2 regions of the Paenibacillus mucilaginosus 3016 genome follow, and region 1 is predicted to be linked to the other one. Evidence: riboswitches for the same ligand, from Rfam matches in the RefSeq annotation. Region 1 holds a riboswitch; the other holds the start of a gene.
The links. A riboswitch is a leader RNA that binds a small molecule or an ion and turns the genes downstream of it on or off. The one in region 1 is predicted to bind cyclic di-AMP.
Positions count from the first base shown of each region.

Region 2: it holds a riboswitch for cyclic di-AMP, as region 1 does, so the genes downstream of both, PM3016_RS35060 (3D domain-containing protein) here and PM3016_RS28475 (C40 family peptidase) in region 1, are expected to answer to the same signal.

Region 1 covers NC_016935.1:6,896,981-6,904,809, reverse strand. Annotated here, with positions in the region: gene PM3016_RS28485 (acyl-CoA dehydrogenase family protein) at 617-1,849, opposite strand; gene PM3016_RS28480 (transglycosylase domain-containing protein) at 2,028-4,565, shown strand; cyclic di-AMP (ydaO/yuaA leader) riboswitch at 4,749-4,890, shown strand; gene PM3016_RS28475 (C40 family peptidase) at 4,959-5,783, shown strand; gene PM3016_RS28470 (hypothetical protein) at 6,001-6,591, opposite strand; gene PM3016_RS28465 (ROK family protein) at 6,822-7,796, shown strand.
Region 2 covers NC_016935.1:8,372,537-8,380,365, forward strand. Annotated here, with positions in the region: partial or broken gene ispE (4-(cytidine 5'-diphospho)-2-C-methyl-D-erythritol kinase) at 1-750, opposite strand, end outside; partial or broken gene PM3016_RS40610 (small, acid-soluble spore protein, alpha/beta type) at 1,167-1,346, opposite strand; gene veg (biofilm formation stimulator Veg) at 1,631-1,903, opposite strand; gene yabG (sporulation peptidase YabG) at 2,048-2,923, opposite strand; gene rsmA (16S rRNA (adenine(1518)-N(6)/adenine(1519)-N(6))-dimethyltransferase RsmA) at 3,028-3,945, opposite strand; gene rnmV (ribonuclease M5) at 3,938-4,495, opposite strand; gene PM3016_RS35060 (3D domain-containing protein) at 4,596-5,735, opposite strand; cyclic di-AMP (ydaO/yuaA leader) riboswitch at 6,106-6,327, opposite strand; gene PM3016_RS35065 (TatD family hydrolase) at 6,552-7,319, opposite strand; gene PM3016_RS35070 (HD domain-containing protein) at 7,397-7,829, opposite strand, start outside.

The DNA.
Region 1 (7,829 bases):
AGCGGTGTGCTGCGTGCGCGCTGGGTGTGCACGGTGGGCACGACGGGTGGAACCCGGCGGCGGTGCAGGAGTCGCGGCAGTAAGAAGGAGCGGCGTGCTGCGGGCGTGTTGGGTGTTCACTGTGGGCACGACAGGTGGAGGCCCGGCAGCGGCAGAGGTGCGGCAGTGGACTGCGCGGAACTGCCAGAAGGGGAGCTGGATGTCACGGTACCTTTGCAGCATCCCGAACCTTCGTTCTTTGCCGGAGTACAACCGTGCAGCGCATGGGCAGCAGCCTCCTTGGCGACGCAGCGAGAAATAAAGGAACTGAGGTTCGTTATTTGCTCATAATTCATGCGCCTAAGCAAGATAGAGGAACTCAGATGCGCTATTCGCCGGAATCGGGACTCGATTCCAAGTCAAGGGGCCAGATAAGGCATCTGAGTTCCGTTATTTGCTGCGGGGCGGTGGAAAATAGGCAAATAACGCATCGTAGTTCCTCTATTCGGATGGGCGCCGATCGAGTTCCTTCAAACATCGGCCTCAGACTCCCCGCCTCGGCATGAAGAAGCCCCTCATTCCAGTGAATCGGAATGAGGGGCTTTTTTGGCATGCGTCCGGACCGGCGTCCCGGCGGTCAGCTCAGCGGACCCGCCGCCTGCGCCCCGCCCGGCTGCCGCACGCGCTGCTCCCGCTCCGCGAGAGCCCGGGCGGCCAGCCCCGCGATGACGATATCGTCCATCGGCGGGTTGTGCAGCCCGGCGCGGACGTCGCGGTAGAGCCGCTCGAGCGGGCAGCGGCGCGAGAGGCTGGCTCCGCCGACGATCCGCATCGCCAGGTCGACGATCCGCTGCGCGGCGTTCACGGCCGTGTACTTGGCGAGCGCGATTTCGCCCTTCATCGAAAGCCGCCCGTCCGGATCGGCGTCCCAGCGGTCGGCGGCCGTGTAGAGAAGCGTGCGCGCGGTCATCCATTCGGCCTCCATCTCTCCGATCTGGCGCCGGATATGCGGCAGCTCGGAGATCGGCCCGTTCAGGCTGTTCGGAGCATAGGTGAGCGCATAATCCAGCGCCCAGTCCCGGGCCGCCCAGGCGATCCCGAGATAGCAGGCCGGAATATGGAGGAGCCAGCCGGTGTCTTCTTCCGCCGGATGCCTCACCCCGGACGTGAGGCGGATCACTTCGTCGTCCGGGACGAAGGCTCCCTCGAGGACCACATCGTGACTGCCGGTGGCCCGCATGCCGAGCGTGTTCCATGTCTCTTCCACCCGTACGGCGGCCGTGCGGCGTACGAAAAATTCGCCCGTGTCCTCCGTGCCCTCCACCGCAGCCGTCACGGTAAACTGCTGGAGGATGGGGCTTAACGTGCTGAACGTTTTGCGCCCGTGAAGGAGCCAGCCGCCATCGGTCCGTCTCGCCGTGGTAGCGGGTCTGCCTCCGCGGCTCGGCGACCCGGTCGACGGCTCCGTCGCCAGCAGGTTGGTGAGCGCGCCGTGCTCGACCACCTCCCGGCAGAAGGAGGCGAACAGCGCTTCGGGCCAGGACCCCGTATAGCGCAGATGAAACAGCTGGACGAGATGCCAGCCGACCGCCAGCGCCGTGGAGCCGTCTCCCCGGGCCAGCCTCTCCTGGCCGAGCACCAGCTCATACAAGGAAGCTTCCTCGCCGCCGAATTCCCTGGGCACCGTAAGGGCGAGATACCCGTCCGCCCGGAGATCGGCGAAGTTATCGAAAGGGAAGCTCCCTTCCTCGTCATGCTTCGGCGCCCGCTCCGCGAATACAGCCGCCAAGCGCTCCGATCTTGAGGCGATCGCCGCCTCCCTCTCGCTGCGGACCCACCGGTCCGGCCAGCCGTTCTGTCCCTGAATCATCCCTGCGGCCCCCCGCCTGAAGAATCGGTCCCCTTGGAGGGGCCGACACCGTTTTGCCTACCATTTTACCATAACTTGAAGAGAAGCGGCGGTGCAGGCCCGGATCCCGTCTGCTTGTTTATCTTGGCCGATCTTGGGGTAATAACTCTGAAAAAAAGGTAAGGGCGGGGATCATTGCATGGAGCCTTCACATGAAACACAGCAGCAGCCTAAGAAAAAAGCGTCTCCTTTCAAAATCATCCTGCTGCTGCTCGGATCGGTGCTTGCTGTTGTCGGATTGGGCGGACTTGGCTGGGGGATTCAGACTTACCGCCAGATGTATGCAGGTACGGACATTTCGCTGCTGGACAAGGAGCCGGCCCGTTCGACCTTTTTCTATGACCGCAGCGGCGCGGTGATCACCGAGCTGACGAATGCCAGAATGGAATATATGCTGCTGAACCATTTTCCGAAAATCATGCTCGATGCGGTGACGGCTGTCGAGGATGCGCGGTTCTACGAGCATCACGGGCTCGATTACCAGGGGATTGCGCGCGCGTTCTACCAGAACCTGAAGTCCGGGTATACGGTGGAGGGCGGCAGCACGATCACCCAGCAGCTGGCCAAAACGATGCTGCTCACCCCGGAGCAGACGTACCGGAGGAAGCTGAAGGAGGCTGTAGCCTCACTGAAAATCGAAGATACATACAGCAAGGACCAAATTCTCGAAAAGTATCTTAACTACATTTATTTCGGGGAAGGGGCGTGGGGGCTGCAGCGTGCGGCCGAGACCTATTTCGGCAAGGATGCTTCCCAGCTGACCCTCGCGGAGAGCGCGCTGCTTGCCGGCATTCCGAAGTCTCCGACGAATTATTCGCCCGTGAAGAAGCCCGAAGCGTCTAAGGAGAGGCGCAATCTGGTGCTGTCGCTGATGGCCGAGCAGGGGAGAATCACGCCGGCACAGCGGGATGAGGCGATGAAAGAAGAGATCCGGTTGGCTGCTCCCGCCGCCCAGCAGACCGCCAAGATTTATCCCTCCTATATCGATCATGTGATTAACGAAGCCTCCCAGAAGTATGGACTGACCGAGCAGCAGATTTTGTCTTCCGGCCTCCACATCCATACGAACCTCGATCCTAAGGTGCAACAAGCGGCGGAAGAGGTGTACCGGAACCCTGACTTTTTCCCCGAGGACAAAGGGGGGCTGCAGAGCGGGATTGTGCTCATGGAACCGCAGACGGGCGCGGTGCTGGGCATCGTGGGCTCCCGCAACCCGGACCCGAAGTTCCGGGAGTTCAACTACGCCACACAGAATGAACGCCAGCCGGGATCGACCCTCAAGCCGCTGCTTGTCTATGCTCCCGCCTTGGCTGCGGGGTTTGGGCCGAGGGACCAGATCTACGATACCGAGACGGATTTTGGAGGCGGGTATACCCCGATGAACTACCGCAAGCAGTTCCACGGCTGGGTTACGCTGGAGGAGGCGCTGGTCGAATCGTACAATATTCCGGCCGTCGCCCTGCTGAAGGAGATCGGGATCGACCAGGGGCTCGAGTTCGGCCGGAAGGCCGGACTGCCGCTGCAGGAAGCGGACCGTACGCTCGGGATTGCGCTGGGCGGGATGAGTAAAGGAACCTCCCCGCTGCAGATGGCGCAGGCTTATACCATGTTTGCCAACAACGGCAATCTGGCTAAGGCGTATGCGATCCGCAAGATCACGGATGCCCAGGGCAACCTGGTCGGCCGGGAAACGCAGCCGGTGCTCGAGCCGATGCTGGAGCCGGGGGCGGCTTACACGATGACGAAGATGCTCGAGAAGGTCGTCACGGAAGGGACCGGGCGCAGTGCGAGGATGGACAGGCCGGTGGCCGGCAAGACAGGGACGACCCAACTGCCGGATACGCCGGAATTCAAGGACCGCTGGGGCAACCAGATCGACGGGTCCAAGGATGCCTGGTTCGTCGGCTATACGCCGGAGCTCGTGGCGGCTGTGTGGCTCGGCTACGAGAAGACGAACAAGGACCACTACCTGACCACGACGGGGGGCAAATATCCGGCATCCTTGTTCAAGGAGGTCGTGAGCCGAGCGCTGAAGGATGTTCCGGTGACGGCTTTCTCCAGGCCGGAAAAGTACCGCGCCTACGCCGGAGGCCGCAAGCGGATTAACGGCGAGAACGCGCCGAAGTATGCCGAGCGGACCGGGGAGAGCGGGACGGCCAAGGCCGCCGGGACGCCGGCGGCTCCGGCAGCGGCTCCCGCGCCGCAGGAGGCCGCGGCTGCGGCTGCGGCCGGTGCGCAGGCCCAGACGCCTGAGGCGGCGGGGGCCAAAGGCGAAGCCCGGCCGGCGGCCGCAGGCGGTGCGGCGAAGGAGCCGGCCGGCGGCCAGCCGGGGGCGGAAGGGACTGCCGCTGCCAAGGAGGGGGCGGCAGCCGGGGGCGCTTCGCCTCCGGCCGGCGGGGACACGGCCGCGGGTGCAGGCGCCGACGGCACGGGCGCCGACGGCACGGGCGCCGGCGAGGCCGGGCCGGCTGCCGGGACGGGCGGCGGCACGGCGGAGGGCACCGCGCCTCCAGCCGGCAGCGGCAGCACCGCCGGAAGCGAGCCGCCGCCGCAGACGGCCGGCGGCGGTACCGGAGCCGGCAGCAGCACGCAGCCGGGCGGTGACGAAGCGGATGCGCCGGCGCCGGAGGCAGCCGCAGGCACGGCGGCAGGTACCGGCACGGGCGCGACACCGTAGCGGATTTTTGTTCCATCTCAGCTGTTAGATAGATCGCCAGCTTCGAGCAGGCGGTCTATTTCAATTTTTGAATTTTTTGTAAAAGTTGTGGCGGAAATCAAAACACTTGCCGATATAAGGAAGATATTAGGAAAAACCCTGTTTCATGGTTTGATCATCGCAAAAAGGCTGTGCTAGTCTTATAAAAAAAACAGGCCGAATCCAGTTCAGCAAAAGATCTGGTACGGGGGATTCTTTACTTGGGGTGAATGTTCGTCTTATCGAACTAGGGAGCAGCCTCTTCCGAATCCGTCAACTAACCTCGGAGGCCGCAGGAGGAATTCAGGTTGAATCGTAGTTTTTTACCGCAAGCTTGTTTTGTCGTGCGCTTTTTCAGCTGCAGGCGTGCTGGGGATGCTTCATGCCCAGACGGCCGAAGCGGCCGCCAATGTCAAAGTTCAAATTAACGACTCGCTCGTCCCCTTCCCGGAGGCCCAGCCATTCATCGATGACGCCAACCAGATGCAGATTCCGCTGCGTGCGCTGACGGAGAAGCTCGGTTATCAGATCGGGTGGGAAAAAGATGGGGAGATCGTCAAAGTCACCCTTACGAACAACAAACAAACGATTGCCCTCCAGACGGGCAGCAGTAAGGCTGAAGTGGACGGCAAATCCGTCCGGCTCGAATCGCCGGTCCAATTCTTGAACGGCAGCGTGTACCTGCCTCTGCGTTTCGTCTCCGAAACTTTCGGCTACCGCATCCAGTGGGATGCCGCTAACCGCATCGCCATCATTAACCAGGACGGCCAGTATCATGCCCCGGCCTGGTACAAGCCGCAGATAGCGGCCCAAAGCCAGGCACAGCCGGCGCAGCAAACGCAGTCTCTGCAATCGTCCATCATCCAAACGGCCTACAAATATTTGGGCACGCCTTATGTGTGGGGCGGCAGCTCGCCCGGCGGCTTTGACTGCTCCGGATATGTAAGCTACGTCTTTGCACAGTTCGGCACCCAGCTTCCGCGCACCTCGCTCGAGATGTACCAATCGGCCGGCACGGCAGTGACAGACCTGCAGACAGGCGATCTGGTCTTCTTTGCAGAGAGCGGACGAGTATCGCATGTAGGCATCTATGTGGGCAACGGTCAGTTTATTTCCGCAGCGAGCTCCTCGGGCGTCTCCGTAGCCAGCATCACCACGGGCTATTGGGGCAAAAGGTACGTGGGAGCGAAGCGCGTGTAGTTTCATTGGTTGAAGCACTTATATCTATAATTTCATTTGCCTGGACACCAGGAGAGGACTCGCCGCAGGCGGGTCCTTTTTTGTCAGCAGGGGCTTGTGAAATTCCCCGGATCATCAAGCAAAGATTTCGGCTGCAGCTGAAAAATGAGCAGACTGCGCGGCAGCTGCTCATCTTTTTTTATGTAAGGCTATGTAATTGGTCCCCACGGACTGGAACCTATGTAAATAAAACGCGGAACCAGCAAATCACCGGTACGATCAATTCAGTGTGCACCCAGCGGATTGGCGGAAGCAGAAGCCGAGTCCCTACCCGGCGGGCCGGGAGATAGACGGCGTGCATCCAAAGCCAGGTGATTCCCCGGAACAGCCATTTGGCCGCCTTTTCACTGAACAACAGCACAGGAATCAGGACATGCCGGTACAGCGGGGCAAGGACAACGATCCAGACGAACTTAAGAACATAATGAACGATAAAGTAGAAGACCGGAAACACGATGCCGGCCCACAGGAAGATGAGGAACGGCACCAGTACACGATCCCACATGAAACGGAGGAAGGGGGCAAGCAGCTCCACGTAGATCCACCGGGCCGGGTAAAGCAGGGCATACCGCCATAACGGGGACAGCACATAGTTTTCGATAAAGACCGTTGCCGGCACGACGATATGTCTCCAGGTCCGGGCCAGCGGCGGAGCCAGCACCCTCTTCCAGACGAACCGGAGCAGACTAACGAACAGGTGGACTGGAAAATAAAACAGAAACGCAATGCCGCGCAGTATGAATTTGAATCCGGTGGCAAGGGATTCCATGATGCGCACTTCCTTTCTTCAGCAGCAGCTTGGGAGTATGTACCAATATACTCCCAAATCATTCCTTAGGTTTCGTTTTTTGCCGAAAAAGGTCTATTCCTGTTTCCAATCGAACGATTGTAATCCAATCTAACAAATTTCCATGTTCTCAACCCATAATTCCATTAATGGCACAGGGCCTATCAAGTACACTACCTGTGCAGGGATAAGGGATGAGGGGGAACACCGGGATGGATAAATATATCATCGGGATCGACTTGGGCGGGACGAATATCAAATCGGCTGTTTTTACTTCGGAGTTCGAACCGATTCTCGAACGAAGTGATTCTACAGACGCCGGGTTGGGACCGGCTCATGTGCTGGGTAAAATCAAAATCATCATTAAAACGATGCTGCTGGAGTCGGGGATCGATCGGCACTCGGTGCTGTGCATGGGAATGGGGATTCCGGGCCTGCTAGATCCGAGAGAGGGAATATCCATCTTTTCACCGAATTTCCCGCATTGGGAGAACATCCATGTGGTGAAGGAGATGCAGCGCGAGTTCCCGTTTCCGGTATTTATCGATAATGATGTCCGGCTCAATCTCTACGGGGAATGGCTGCACGGGGCTGGGGTCGGCCGCAGGAACATCGTCCTGCTGACACTTGGGACGGGGCTGGGTTCGGGCATCTTGGCTGACGGAAGAGTGCTGTACGGCCAAACTTCATCAGCCGGGGAGATCGGCCATATGAACATGGTCCGGGAGGGCCGTCCGTGCCGCTGCGGCAGCTCGGGCTGTCTTGGCAGGTATGTCTCCGCCACAGGCATGGTCAGGACGTTCACGGAGGAGCTTGATCAAGGCAGGGAGAGTCTTATCCGCAGCTGGGTAAAAAACGATTCCCAGCAAATCACTGCGAAAATGATTTCCGATGCGTACGATCTGGGAGATCCATTGGCCATCGAGGTGATGCATGAGACGGGCAGACTGCTTGGTTTTGGGCTTGCAACCTTCATCAACCTTTTGAATCCCGAACTCGTCATTATTGGCGGGGGGATGTCAGCTGCGGGGGATCGACTGCTCGGTACGGTCCGCGATACCATTCGGAAGCATGCGTTAAAGCTTTCGTCTGAAGCGTGTCAGGTGGTCCAGGCTGCATTGGGCGGCAGATCCGGGATGCTGGGTGCCGCCGTTTATGCCGCAAGGAGGGTAGAGGGCAAGTGGTAAGGAAAGGGCAGGTATAAAGTGAACTTGATCATA
Region 2 (7,829 bases), 1.5 Mb from region 1:
CCGCTCCCTGACATGAGTACGCCGTCAGCTCCCAGCCGGATCATGACTTCCTTGAGCTGCCTGACCTCCGGATACAGATCCAGCGTCACTTCCTCCAGCACGTTGCCAAGGCTGCCGCAGAGCGCATCGAAGCGCTTCGTCCGGATCGCCTCCAGCACCGCCGCCGTCGAGGGATGCTTCCGGATGCCGGCGGCGTTGAGCTTGCCATAGATCTCCGAAGTCGATACATTGATCGGCGGCTTGGCCAGGACCACCCAGCATTGGGGTGGAGCCTCGATATGCTCGAGCTTCTCTCCCCGCCCGCGGGCCACCGCGGTTCCGCCCGTCACGCAGAACGGCACGTCCGAGCCGAGCTCCGCTCCGAGCCGCTGCAGCTCCTCCGAGGGGATGCCAAGCTTCCACAGCCGGTTGAGACCGCGGAGCGTGGCCGCCGCATCGCTGCTGCCTCCCGCCAGACCCGCCGCTACGGGAATTTTTTTGTCGAGATGAATATATACGCCCTGCTTTACATCATAACGGTCCTTGATCAGGCGGGCCGCCTGAAAGGCCAGATTCTTCTCATCCAAGGGAATATACCCTGCCTGCGAGGAGATGATGATCGTATCGCGCGGCAGCTCCTGCATCTCGATCCGGTCGGCCAGATCGACCATGGTCATGACCATCTCTACCTCGTGGTAGCCGTCATCCCGTTTATATAACACATCCAACGACAAATTGATTTTTTGCCGGGGCTTTCTCGAATACTTTCATCGTCATGGGGGCACCTTCTTTATCCCTGTCTACATCCGTATCAAAGGCCTTTCAGCCATTCCTTCTAATACTATACCAAAAGCCCGACAAAAAAAAGCCGAAGCCGCCTCGACGCAGCTCCAGCCTGTTGCGGCCCCCTATTGTCGCTGACCATACATGTACGAACCCGACATCCCGGGCACCTGCGAGATCACGTACGCCGGCGGCACGTTCAAGCCCGGATTCGAAGGATAGCCCTGAGCGCCTCCGCTTCCCTGCGGCATCATCATGGCCCGGGGTACGGGGATGGGCGCATACGCAGCGGACGGTCCGCGGACGGCCTCCGACTGCATGCTCTGCCCCTGGTATCCCTGCTGGGCCGATGACTGCATGCCCTGTCCCTGGTATCCCTGCTGGGCCGATGACTGCATGCCCTGCTGCTGCCGGACCAGCGTCTGCTCCGCAATCTGGATGGCCCGCTTGACCATATTCCCTGCATCCTTGGTCCGAATGCCGCCCCAGCCCTCACGCTCTACCGTTTCATAGAAGCCGAGATCTTTGGCAAGCTCGTATTTGAACTCTTCCGACATCACGCCTCTGCGGTTTCTGCGCCCCATTCTCGCTGCCTCCTCTTGTTGTTGTCGTCATGGTTGTAGTATTCGGTAGTATGCGCCCGGGGAAGAGGGATCATGCACCCCATCATGCAACCTTTGACAGACGCTCGTCGTCCAATATATAGCAGTACATTCGGGTGAGCTGCATGCGGAATTCGACATGCAATGCCGGCAAAGCCATGAGGACTGCTTGCCTCCCGGCGGGTTGAATTCACTGTTCATCCTCCCAAAAAGCCAATAAAAACGGCCGCCCGCACCAACCCCGGACAGCCGCGTATGTAATCATGTTACTGTTCTATCGTGATTCGAACTTCACCGTCGTCGCTATGTACTGTCACTTCAACGGATTCCGTCAATATGTCCGCATAGCTGTAGGAGACACGCTTGAACGCGTTCTGCTCCTGGTCCAGCTTCACAATAAATACGGAAGGGTAGGTTTCCTCCAGGACACCGGATCGTTCGATTGTCTTACGGCGACCGCCATTCGCTCTTAACATAATCTTTTGTCCGACATGAGGTTCCAAACTGCGTTTGATATCCAACAGCGAATTTTTAGCCATTGACTACTACCACCTCTTTCCTTGATCGATTATAACGCAACTGTAGTAGTATGTCAATTTAAGGCGAATATTATATCAGCCATTCAAAACGATTGTCAACGGTTAATTTCGCTGGCTTCCAAAGAAAAAAGCACCTTTCGGCGCTTATTTTTGCGTCAGATAGGGAATTCGGGGCACACCCCTGCGGTAGCTGCCCCGGGATTCGACTCCGCCCAGACCCTCCAGCCCGCTGTGGGTGAGCCCGATGACGTCGACAATATTCACGGTCTCCCGGATCGGCGTAAAGGCTACCTTCGCGGCGATGCAGAGCGGGTCCAGGGCATGAATGAGCACCCGGCCCGGCGAAGAGGCAAAGTTGGCTCCAGCCTGCAGCAGCGCTTCAAAATGCGATTGGCACGCGCCGGCAATAACCGTCAGCGCATCGCGGCTCTTCTCATACTGCCGTGCGACCCGGACCGCATTCACGAAGTTGTGCGAATTCTTGTAAGAGCTCAGCTGTGAGATATCCCCGGGCGAGCGCTGCTTCAGGATGCCGTCATGCCCTGTGACGACGACAATATCGGGCTGCACCTGCGGCAGCAGCCGGTACAGCGCGTCGGCCATATTCGCCTCGGCTACATAATAGCCCTCGGCAGGCACCCGCAGCTCTCCATACAGCGTCATGCATTTGCGCAGATAGTTCGGGTCCCCGTCGAGATGGAGCACCTTGCCGGGCAGCTCAAAATAAGCCGCTGCGGCTGCCGTCGGGGCAGCGGATGCTTGGGCCGGCCAGCCGCCCGGAACGGCTGCAGCCTGGCTCGCCTGTGTGCGTCGCATGGCTTCCATCCATTTGGGGTGATTCGGGATCGTATATTGAAAAGGGTCGTACTGCGGGGCCGCCTCCAGGTCCTGCAGCGGAGCATCGGCCAGCAGCCTCATCTCCACTCCGCGCAGTACGGCTACCTGCTGCCTGATCTCTTGAATTTTGAACACAATGTCCCCGCCGTACGATCTGCGGGTGACCAGGTCTCCTTGTCTCATGGCTGCATCGCCTCCTCGTCTATCCTATGGCGGCGATGGGCATTTGGTGCAGGTGAGACCGTTCTTGCGGCAGTATGCTCCGGAAGCCCCTTGCAGGGGGCAGCTTATTGGCCCGGCTTCTTCAGATAAGCCTTGAGGCGTTTCGACAGCTCGGCGTACTCCTGCATCGACAGGGTCTCGCCCCGGCGTGACGGTTCGATTCCCGCTTCGCGCAGGAGCCCCTCCAGCTCACCCTTGTTCTCTTTGGTGAAATACTTGGCGGAGAGGTTGTTATAAATCGTCTTGCGCCGCTGCGTGAAGCTGGCTTGGATGACGTCGAAGAAGAAGTCCTCATCCTCAACATCCACAGGCGGCTGCTGACGGACCTTCAGCTTGATGACGGCGGAATCCACGTTCGGCTGAGGAATGAACACCGTATGCGGCACGATGGCCACGATCTCCGGTTCGCAGTAGTACTGCACGGCGATGCTGAGCGAACCGTACTCCTTGCCGCCCGGCCCCGCCGCCATGCGCTCGGCGACTTCCTTCTGGATCATAACGACGATGTTCTCCAGCGGCAGTTTCTCCTCGAGCAGCTTCATGATGATCGGCGTGGTGACGTAATACGGCAGATTGGCCACTACGCTGACACCGGAGCATTCCGAGAAGTGCTCCTTGAACAGGTCGTTCAGGGAGACCTGAAGCACGTCCCCATGGATCACGGAGGCATGCGGATAGGGAGCGAGCGTTTCCTTCAGCAGAGGGAGCAGCCGCTGGTCGATCTCAACGGCAGTCACCCTGCCGGCGGCTTTAGCCAGCTGCTGCGTGAGCGCGCCGATGCCCGGCCCGATCTCGAGAGCCCCCTTGGTCTTATCAAGCTCTGCAGCTCCCACGATCTTGTTCAGGACATTCGTGTCGATCAGAAAGTTCTGCCCAAGGCTCTTCTTCAGCTTGAAGCCATGGCGCTTGAGCAGATCATTGGTCCGCTTCGGTGAAGCGATATCTTCAGCCCCTGCGGGCACCGTTACGTGTTGGTCATTCATGAGCTTGTCCCTCCGTTGCGTCCAGCTCGCGCCGGGCTTCTTCGAATTCTTCCCGGGAAATACAGAACATCCGGCAGCGGTTGTAGAACTGCTTGCCGTTGCAGTAGCCGATGCCAAGGCGGTTGCCCATGGCGAGCCTGCGCGCTGCAGCCTGCGGATGCACGATGAGACCCGCTTCCATCAGATCCTCCATCGTGACCTCGGATTCCGAGGTTCCGCCGTCCGTACGCACAGCGGCCAGCGCCTGGCGGATCGCCTCAGGCGAAGCGTTCTCCACACCGATGTCTCCCTTGCTGGTTGCCGCTTCCTGTGTCAGGAACGCATGCTTGCACCCCGGCACTTCCCGGGTGATGATCTTGCGGATCCGCTCACCCGCGTGATCGGGATCTGTGAATACGATCACGCCTCTGCGCTCCTGGGCGAGACGGATGCGGCGGATCGTCTCTTTATTGATGGCGGAGCCGCCGGTTTCGATCGTCTCCGCTTCCACCGCCCGCTTGATCGCCACGGTGTCGTCCTTGCCTTCCACTACGATGATTTCCTTAATCATAACCGATCCGGTCCTTCTTTCGCCAGAAAAGAGAAAAAGAAGAGGAACATGCCTCTTCTTTATCCGTTCTATATAATGAGTCTACCCACATTGCATGCCCTTAATCGGCCGTTGGCTTTTTCGGACCGATGACGTATACCGTGTAACCGCGTTTGGAACCGAAGCGGATTGCATAATCTCTGCTCTCGAAATAAACGTCGATGTGGTTGCCCTTCACCGCGCCGCCGGTATCTTCCGCACGGCGGAAGCCGAGCCCCTCGATATATACCCACCAGCCAATCGGAATGACCTTGGGATCCACTGCAATGGTGCGACCTTCCATTACTCTCGTACCCGAAGATGTCAGACCGTATGCCGGATGACTGCTGCTCTTTCCCGTAGAAGCAACGCCAGCCGTATAAGCGGTCATTTTGACATTGTTAAGAACCTGCTTATATCCGAATGTAATACCGTTCTTGGTGACTTCGTCCATATTGGGTGTTGTCGATGACAGCACCACAACCGGATTCTTCGTCCCGACGGCAACGATCTTTTGTACACTTTGTGACTGTACCTGCTGGTCTACGACCTGCTCGCTCACGAGCTTGCCATCTTCGAATACTTTCTCTTTCTTCTTGAGCAGGACACCTTCCTGCCCCTCCTGAATCACTTGTTCCTTGCCTTTCAGCAGCTGCGGTTCGTTTTGTTTCACGGTCTCAAATGCGATCGGTTCTTTGACTTCTTCGAGTTCTTTCTTCACGCGGACCACCTGGATCCCCGTGCCATCTGTGATCTCCGCATCCAGCGCGGGAGTTACCTTGTCTAGTTCGCCCAGCTCTATATGTAAATCCGCCAGTGCGCCCTTCACCGTCTTCCCTGTGGTATAAACGGTTGATGTCTCTCCGTCTGCTGTCAACTGCACCGGCTTTGCCTTCTCAATCGTAATCCGATCTCCTGACTTCACCTTTGCGCCAAGCGAATGCGACAATCGGTCATATTCGCCGACAGCGATGCCTTGCTCATCCAGTATGCGCTGTAGATCCCCCTGCCGGGTCTGGAACGTCTGCTCGACGCCGTCTACAACAAGCGATACGCGTTTGGTCGTCGTACCGTACAACATCATTAAGAACATGAAAGTCATAGCGAATGAAATGAGTGCAATGATCGATATCATACGCAAGTTTTCATGCTTCCATCGCAATGCGAAGGACATGCTGGATGATCGTCTTACATGGGTTTGTTCGTGATTCACAACGCCCACTTGTTCGGTCCTCCTTAAAGCCTCGCCACCCGAGTGTTATGCATGATTTCCATCTGACGCGACTATGGTAAATTTGTAAACCCCATTACCAACGTTTGCTGTTTCAGCCATCAGAACCGGACTTGCCTTTCTGCGTCCACCTCCTTCAAGGTTATGATTTGGCTACGAATCCTAGTCTCCTTACGGGAGAACCCCGGATATCAGGCGCCGTCCGAACGGACGGTTCCGCCCATGCTTTTTTTGACAGGCCGCGGGCAGAGCCGCAAGGGGCTCCCCTTTTTTGACCATGCAAAAAAAGTCAGCGGAGAAGAGGAACCTTCCCGTGACTTTTTCATTTTGGGCAAAATGAAATAATAGCTCACGACAATGTGTTACCTCTCTCATAACGCTTACGAGGTTAGCTGACGGATTCGGGCTTGAGAGCAGCCCTACCCGAGACACAATGTATCAAAAGCGTCACTTCTGCGCTTTTGTGTAGCATTGCGGCCAAGGATTCACCCCTTAAAAAACATCCCGGCGCCGGTGCCTCTTGACCCGACGACCGCGATGCGGTTCCCCCGTTTCCCTTTCGGAAACTCAGCGATGTTGGAAATTTGGTAATCGTATGAAGTTAATATTGAGTTTACGATGCGAAGCAGGAAGTTGTAAAGTAGCCAAACTTTGAAAAAAAGGACGGTTTCCGGCCGATTTTCACTTTTTTAATTCAAACCTGAATCCAAATCCCTCTTTCTCTTGGCCTGACGCACGATTACCCCATTATTTCTCCGATTATCTCGTTTGTGAATAAAAATAGGCTGTCCTCTCCGGGCTAAAAACCTACTTGAAACCGAAAAGAGCGGCAGCATTCCGGCTCGTAATCTCCGCTATTTCTTCCAGAGAAAGCCCTTTGATCTCGGCCGCCGTCTCGGCCACCAGACGTACATAAGAGGACTCGTTGCGCTTTCCGCGGTATGGATGCGGAGCGAGATAAGGCGCATCCGTTTCGATCAGCAGCCGGTCGAGCGGCACCTTCTCCAGCACCTCCTTGGGCTGCCTTGCGTTCTTGAAGGTCACGGGACCTCCGAAGGAAATATAGAAATTCATGTCCAGGCACATCTTCGCCGTCTCCCAGCTGCCCGAGAAGCAGTGCATGATGCCGCCCACCTCGGAAGCCTTCTCCTCGCGGAGCGTCTGCACCACATCATGATGCGCGTCGCGGTTATGGATGACGATCGGCATCCCCATTTTGCGCGCCAGGCGGATCTGCTCACGGAACACCCGGTCCTGGACATCCTTCGGAGACGTGTCCCAATAGTAGTCGAGCCCGATCTCCCCGATCGCCACCACCTTCGGATGGCTGCACAGCGACTCGATCCACTCCAGATCCTCCGGCGTCATGTCTTTGGCATCGACCGGATGCCAGCCTACGGTGGAATAAATCCAGTCGTACTGCTCTGCCAGTGCAATGGAGCTTGGGATGGTCTCTCGGTTGAATCCGACATTGACGATTCGACGGATTCCGCTGGCTCTTGCGCGCTCAATCACTTCCTGTCGATCTTCATCGAATGCCTCCGCATTCAAATGGGCGTGTGTATCAATCAGCATACGTGTTCCTCCATCTTCTTCTTCATCTAAATATAGGATAAGCCTCCCGGACCTCTTTTAGCATGGCCGCTTTGGGATTACAGCTGAAGGAGCCGGCGCAGATCCGGACCCAGCTCGGCCCCATGGTTCAACACGAATTCGCCGGGGTAATACAGATGGTATTTTCCCATGTGAATGCCGCTGATGGAACGGACGATCTCAGATTTGCGCGAGATCTCGGTCAGGGAATCCTTCGAATCCAGCAGCAGGATCGGCAGCTTCTCATCTTCCTCGCCAGGCCGGTAAATGTCATAAGACAGGTCCGAAGGAAAATCAATTTCCACATAATAAGCAGGATCGATTCCGATACGTTTCATCTCGCCGCGCAGTTTGTCGAGCAGTCCCGTGTCGATCCGGTCCAAAGTCACATATTTGAACAAACGCCGCTCCAGGAAGCGGGAACAAAGGTCGGAGAGGACCTCATCCTCCTCGTACGTCCACTGCATGAAAACCGTCTGCATGAAGGCTTCA